Salinivibrio kushneri: one gene and its partner. The protein of the gene in region 1 binds, or shares a complex with, the protein of each later gene. Links are inferred from orthologs where the notes say so. Each region holds a gene or a part of one and is shown in the gene's direction. Other genes may lie near its edges. The genes, in order: rppH and dapF.

Region 1 (3,268 bases):
TCCTTACGATGAGTTTGCCACGGGCGGAGAGCCAGGCTGTCGAGAAGATATGCCAATTCGTTTTTGATGTTTTACCTAAACGCACAGGATGTGGTGATCATGCGTGTGGATTGACACTTACTTCGGATCCACAAAGTAACGACGCAAGATCTGGTGCGTGAACTGGGTGCGTAAATAGAAGCCGCGGGGCAAGGTACGGATCGGCTCACCATTGGGGCCGAAAGCATCGGTCAGCGCTTTGCCGTTGGCCGCTTTGGGGCGCAATTGGAGAGACTCACCTTGGCGGGCTGTAATCTCCGTTACGCGGCCTAGAGCCACCCAATCCATTAACTCCTCCCAATCGGCACGCAGTTGCGCTTCTTCTTCCTGGCTGGGGGACCATAATAGTGGTGTGCCGATTCGGCGCTGTGATACAGGTATATCGCGTTCGCCTTCAACAGGGATCCACAAGACTCGTGACAGCTTTTGCCTCACATGACTATTTTCCCAGCGCACCCCGGCTATCCCTGTTAGTGGCGCCACACACACAAAGGTGGTTTCCAGCGGCTTACCATCGCCAGTGACCGGAATCGTTTTTAGCTCAATGCCTAAGTGTGCGAAGTCCTGTTCGGGTTTGCTGCCCGCGTTAGCTCCCAAACTGGTCTCGAGCAACATGCCAATCCAACCTTTCTCCCGCGCAAGCGTCTCTGGACAGCGGATTGACTGGGCATCACTCACTTCGCCGAGTGTAAGACCTGCCAAGGCGAGCGCACGTTCCATCAATATTTGTTCTGATGCTGGGGCTGGTGTCACTGTATTGGATCCTGCAGAGTCGGTTACGGGTGCGCATTATCAAGAGCTGCCATTATCAAGAACTGCGATGTGGGCTGCAAGCGGATCCGGTAAGAGGGGAGCAACCTGTCTCGTCTGAGGTTATCCACAGCGGAGTAACTTTTTAAGTAGCGAATTCGAGTCATGATCAAATATACAGTAGCTTAGCAGCGATAAAAAGCGACTCACCACCTTAACTGACGTTTTTTTGCGCTATCGATGTGGATAATTTACTGACTGGTGGATCTTTGAGCGATCTGTGTTTATATGATGATCGCTCGATCTTGTGAAAGATCCTTCTGGTGTCATTTGTTTTTATCTACCTGATTATAATGAATTAGTTTGTTTTTTTTGTTCATTTTTTTTAGATGAGAAGATCCTTAAGTGCTCGACATCTGAACTTTTTCTAGGCTTCTTCACAAATCTATCCACAGAAAGCGTGAATAAATGTGCGCAAACTCTCATTGCTATGTTTATAACTTCCTGTTAGACCCTAAGTTATCCTCAGATGACGACGAGTGCGCAAAAACAAAGGTCAATCCACAATGTTTGTTTACCCCTTACCGCTTTTTGTGAAAAAATCAGGTTCAGTAGAGATTTATCATTGAGGTCGTCCAGTGATTGATGGCGATGGCTATCGTCCCAATGTGGGGATAGTAATTTGTAACGGCCACGGTCAAGTTCTCTGGGCTCGTCGATATGGTCAGCATTCGTGGCAGTTTCCACAAGGAGGCATCGATGAAGGGGAAAGCCCTGAACAAGCGATGTACCGGGAGCTGTATGAAGAGGTAGGCCTGACCAAGAAAGATGTACGCATCTTAGGGACCAGTCGACATTGGCTGCGCTATAAGTTACCCAAACGCTTGGTGCGCTGGGATTCCAAGCCCGTGTGCATTGGGCAAAAGCAGAAGTGGTTTCTGCTAAAACTTGAGTGTGAAGAATCACGTGTCAACGTCACACGTGGTGGTACACCTGAGTTTGATGGTTGGCGCTGGGTGAGTTATTGGTATCCAGTGCGACAAGTGGTGGCATTTAAGCGTGAGGTTTATCGGCGCGCGATGAAAGAATTTGCGCCACTTGCGATGCCGTTTAAAGAACGCAAACCTCGGCGTCGACACAAGCGAGGATAAGTGTAAGGAGAGAGTGGGTGCTCACGCAGTTAAGGAATATTGTGCAAAGTGTGGCCGCGTCTTCAGATCTTGATCAGGCGCTACACACTTTAGTGCAACAAACCTGCGTGGCCATGCGCACGGAGTGTTGCTCCGTGTATCTTGCCAATGCCGAAGACCAACGATTTGAACTCATGGCGACGCAAGGCTTGGATCCGTCCGCGCAAGTGTCGATGGCATTTGGTGAAGGCTTGGTCGGCGTGGTTGGCAAGCGCGCTGAACCGCTAAACCTTGCCTATGCGCGCAAACACCCCGCGTTTAAACCCTTCCCCTCCACTGGTGAGGATGCGTTTCAATCCTTTCTTGGCACCCCGATCATTTATCGCAAAAAGGTACTTGGGGTGCTGGTGGTGCAGCAACATCAACCTCGCCAATTTGATGAGAGTGAAGAGTCCTTTCTCGTGACCTTGGCTGCGCAGCTGGCGGTGGTGTTTGCCCATGCCCATGCGCAAGGTGGCTGGCAAGGGGCCTCATCTCCGGTCTTGTTGGAAGGGATGCCGGCCTCGCCAGGGATAGGGATAGCACAAGCCTGGTGTGATGACTCGCAACCGCGGCTTGAAGAGGTGGCGCCCGCTTCCCATTTGGATACCCAGCGAGAGCTCGACAGGCTGGATGCTGCGATTGATGATGCCAGTACCGAGTTTCGTCGCTTGCGTAAGCGTTTCGACAAGGAGCTACAAAAAGACGCGTTGGCGATTTTTGATCTCTTTGTGCACCTGCTAAACGATCCCATGTTGCGTGAGGACATGACGGTGCGGATCCAGCAGGGAGATGCGGCAACGTGGGCGGTGAGACAAACGGTAGAAGCCTTTTCCGCGCGTTTTGCCGCAATGGATGATCCTTACCTAAAAGCGCGTGCCGGCGATGTCAAAGAGCTAGGACAGCGGCTGCTTTACTTTTTAATCGCCCCGGCGGGCAGTCCTCCTCCTATTTCGACGCCTATCGTGCTGCTTGCTCGGGAGTTAACCGCGGGTATGCTGGCGTCAATCCCGCGCGCATTGCTCTCAGGGGTTGTCGCTGAAGAAGGGGCAGCGAACTCGCATGCGGCGATTCTGGCGCGTGCGTTAGGGATCCCGGCGGTAATGGGCGTCAGCTTTTCGCCTGCTAAGCTTCATCAAAAAACCGTGATCCTCGATGGCCATAAAGGGGTGCTCATGATCGAGCCTGCCGAGGCATTGATCAATGAGTATCAGCACCTGGTTCAAGAAGAAGCGAGCCTGCAATCTACCTTTGAGACCGCACTGGCGGCCCCGGGACAAACTCAGGATGGCACACGTGTTGAAGTGCAT
Region 2 (3,246 bases), 400 kb from region 1 along the record:
CCCTGTACTATCCGGACGAACAACCGACGCAAAATCAATAATCAACCACAACAGGGAAGAGCACCTTGGACTATTTCAACTATCAGGACGACGGCCAGCTGTGGGCCGAATCACTGCCCTTGACCCAGCTTGCCGATGAGCACGGCACACCCTTGTACGTTTACTCGCGAGCCACCTTTGAGCGCCATTGGCATGCGTTTGATCATGCCGTGGGCGACCACCCGCATTTGGTGTGTTACGCCGTCAAAGCGAACGCCAATATCGGTGTGTTAAATGTGCTAGCACGCCTGGGATCAGGATTTGATATTGTCTCTCAAGGTGAACTCGAGCGCGTGCTCGTCGCCGGTGGTGATCCCGCGAAAGTGGTGTTTTCTGGCGTAGGGAAAACGGCCGCAGAGATGCGTCGCGCACTGGAAGTAGGTATCAAATGCTTTAACGTAGAATCACACTCTGAACTCGACCGCTTAAACCAAGTGGCGGGTGAGTTAGGTGTGCAAGCGCCGATATCGTTGCGCATTAACCCAGACGTTGATGCCAACACCCACCCCTACATCTCAACCGGGCTGAAAGACAATAAGTTTGGTATTGCGTTCGACCAAGCATTGAGCAGCTTCCGCTATGCCGCCAGCTTGCCACATTTGAATGTGGAAGGCATTGATTGTCACATCGGCTCGCAGCTGACCGAACTCGCGCCTTTTATTGAATCTACCGACCGTTTGTTGGCGCTGATTGATACCTTAGGCGATGAAGGCATTGCGATTCGTCATCTCGATGTCGGTGGCGGACTGGGGGTCACCTACAGTGACGAGAAGCCGCCTCAGCCTTCTGAGTACGCTAAAGCCCTGATGGCGCGTTTGGACAATCATCGTCATCTTGAGCTGATTTTTGAGCCAGGCCGTGCGATTGCTGCCAATGCAGGAGTGTTGCTGACCAAGGTCGAATTCCTCAAGCACAGTGAGCACAAAAACTTTGCCATTATCGATGCGGGGATGAACGATTTAATTCGTCCGTCACTGTATCAAGCCTATCAAGAAATCATCCCTGTGGTGCCGCGCCAAGGGGAGCCACAAACCTATGATTTAGTAGGCCCAGTGTGCGAAACCGGTGATTACTTGGGCAAAAACCGCTCGTTGGTGCTAGAAGCGGGCGATTTGCTGGCGGTGCGCTCGGCGGGCGCATATGGCTTTGTGATGGCGTCAAACTATAATTCACGCTGCCGCCCGGCCGAGGTGATGGTCGATGGTGACCAAGCGCATCTTGTGCGCGAGCGCGAGAGCTTGGCGTCGTTATGGCAGCTTGAACAGCGCCTACCAGAATAAGGATTGGCATGCAGGTACAGTTTGCAAAAATGCACGGACTGGGCAACGACTTCATGGTGGTTGACTGTGTCACGCAAAACGCGTTCTTTTCGCCGGATCTGATTCGGCGTCTGGCTGATCGCCAGCGTGGCGTCGGGTTTGACCAGTTACTCGTGGTTGAACCGCCTTACGATCCCGAGACGGATTTCCACTATCGCATTTTTAACCCTGACGCATCGGAAGTCTCTCAATGTGGCAATGGTGCGCGCTGTTTTGCGCGCTTCGTGCGAATGAAAGGGCTGACCAATAAGCATCAGATCAGCGTGAGCACCCAAGCCGGTAAAATGCTGCTGCACATTGAAAACGACAATCAGGTGCGCGTGAACATGGGCGAGCCGGAATTCACACCGGGGAAAATTCCGTTTCGTGCCAACTCACAAGAGAAAACCTACTTGATGCGGGTGGCGGAGCAGACCTTGTTTGTGGGTGCCGTGAGCATGGGCAACCCGCATGTAGTGACTGTGGTCGAGGATGTTGACCATGCCGACGTGGACACCTTGGGACCGCTACTTGAAAGTCACGAACGCTTCCCTGAACGGGTCAATGCCGGCTTTATGCAGATCCTTTCCCGCAATGCGATTAAGCTTAGAGTGTACGAGCGCGGTGCCGGCGAAACCCAAGCCTGTGGCAGTGGCGCGTGTGCCGCGGTTGCGGTCGGGATTATACAAGGCCTGCTTGATGAGCAAGTAACGGTGAGTTTACCCGGTGGAGATCTCCGCATTCGCTGGCGTGGGCCGGGTCATCCCTTATCAATGACAGGCCCAGCGACACATGTATTTGATGGACAATTGCAATTATGAATGATGGGGTAGAAGCCTCGACACTGGAAACCATGCCTCTTAGCGATGAGGCGGTGGCAGCGTATTTAAAAGATAATCCAGATTTTTTTATTCGCCATCGCGATTTACTGACGCAGCTGACCGTGCCACACGGCGAGCAAGGTGCAGTATCGCTGGTGGAAATTCAACTTAAGCGCCTGCGTGAGCGGGTGGCGGAGCTGGAAGAAGACATTACCCAACTGATGAGTCTAGGGGCAAAAAACGATGCCCTGTTTCGTGCCTTTGCCGAGGCGCATCAGGCGCTGCTGCGTGCTAATACGCCGCAGGCGGTGCAAAAAGCATTGACGACGCTTAGCGAGCAACTGCAACTGAGCGTCAGCTTACGGGTGTATGCGCCTATCGACGGGCTGCAGAGCATCTCACGTCAGGCGGTGGATCAATTAAAGAGTCATCATTTTGCCGGACGTCGTTGTTATCTCGGACGCTTGCGCCGTGTGGATGCGGAAGCGGTGATGGCAACGCCACCGGAGCTAGGCTCTTTTGCGCTGATACCGATTAAAGGGGAAGGCAAAGAGTGGGGACTGTTGAGCTTTGCGAGCGCAGATGGCGGGCACTTTCAGCCAGAAATGGACACCCTTTTTATCGAACAGCTGGCGGCACACTTGGCCATCTTATGTAGCCAGTGGACGAACAAGGGTGAGCGTCAGTGACAGCGGTAACGTCTGACCAAGCGGCTCCCCGTTCACTGACGGTCCCTCTTGATCGCTTTTATCAATATCAACTCAGCGAACGGGGCCTCAGTGCCCATACGCAACGTAATTATCAGCGCCAGTTAGATAAGATTGTCGACTTTCTGAGCGCGCGGGGCATCGCTTATTGGCAAGATGTAGATGCCGACTGGGTGCGACAAATTTCGAGCCAAGCCAAACGCGATGGCCTCAAACCGGGCAGTATTGCGTTGCGGCTGTCCGCACTGCGCAGCTTTTTCGACTATCTCGTAAAAACCGAACAGCTTGCCGCCAACCCAGCCAAAGGGGTCGCCGCGCCCAAGCAAGGGCGCCAGTTGCCGAAAAACCTCGATGTGGATGAAATGAATCAGCTGCTCGAGG

What was found.
Region 2: the proteins of rppH (region 1) and dapF are in contact, whole or in part, in a solved structure (PDB 5YGU), measured with the Escherichia coli proteins. The link is inferred for Salinivibrio kushneri from one-to-one orthologs.

Annotation. Positions count from the first base shown.
Region 1 is NZ_CP114588.1:2,316,032-2,319,299, reverse strand. Bases 237-3,183 are described here. They hold rppH (RNA pyrophosphohydrolase), read left to right. Parts: upstream 237-1,427; coding sequence 1,428-1,940; downstream 1,941-3,183. Other genes in these bases: ptsP (phosphoenolpyruvate--protein phosphotransferase), read left to right, coding at 1,958-3,183; mutH (DNA mismatch repair endonuclease MutH), read right to left, coding at 237-792. Outside these bases: N8M53_RS10690 (DUF6482 family protein), read left to right, coding at 1-67; more of mutH, read right to left, coding at 118-236; more of ptsP, read left to right, coding at 3,184-3,268. UniProt on the Escherichia coli protein: Master regulator of 5'-end-dependent mRNA decay.
Region 2 is NZ_CP114588.1:2,717,451-2,720,696, reverse strand. What follows is about bases 318-3,242. They hold dapF (diaminopimelate epimerase), read left to right. Parts: upstream 318-1,327; coding sequence 1,328-2,158; downstream 2,159-3,242. Other genes in these bases: xerC (tyrosine recombinase XerC), read left to right, coding at 2,844-3,242; N8M53_RS12480 (DUF484 family protein), read left to right, coding at 2,155-2,847; lysA (diaminopimelate decarboxylase), read left to right, coding at 318-1,319. Also shown: LPS translocon maturation chaperone LptM, read left to right, coding at 1-41; more of lysA, read left to right, coding at 66-317; more of xerC, read left to right, coding at 3,243-3,246. UniProt on the Escherichia coli protein: Involved in the succinylase branch of the L-lysine biosynthesis and in the biosynthesis of the pentapeptide incorporated in the peptidoglycan moiety. Catalyzes the stereoinversion of LL-2,6-diaminopimelate (L,L-DAP) to meso-diaminopimelate (meso-DAP).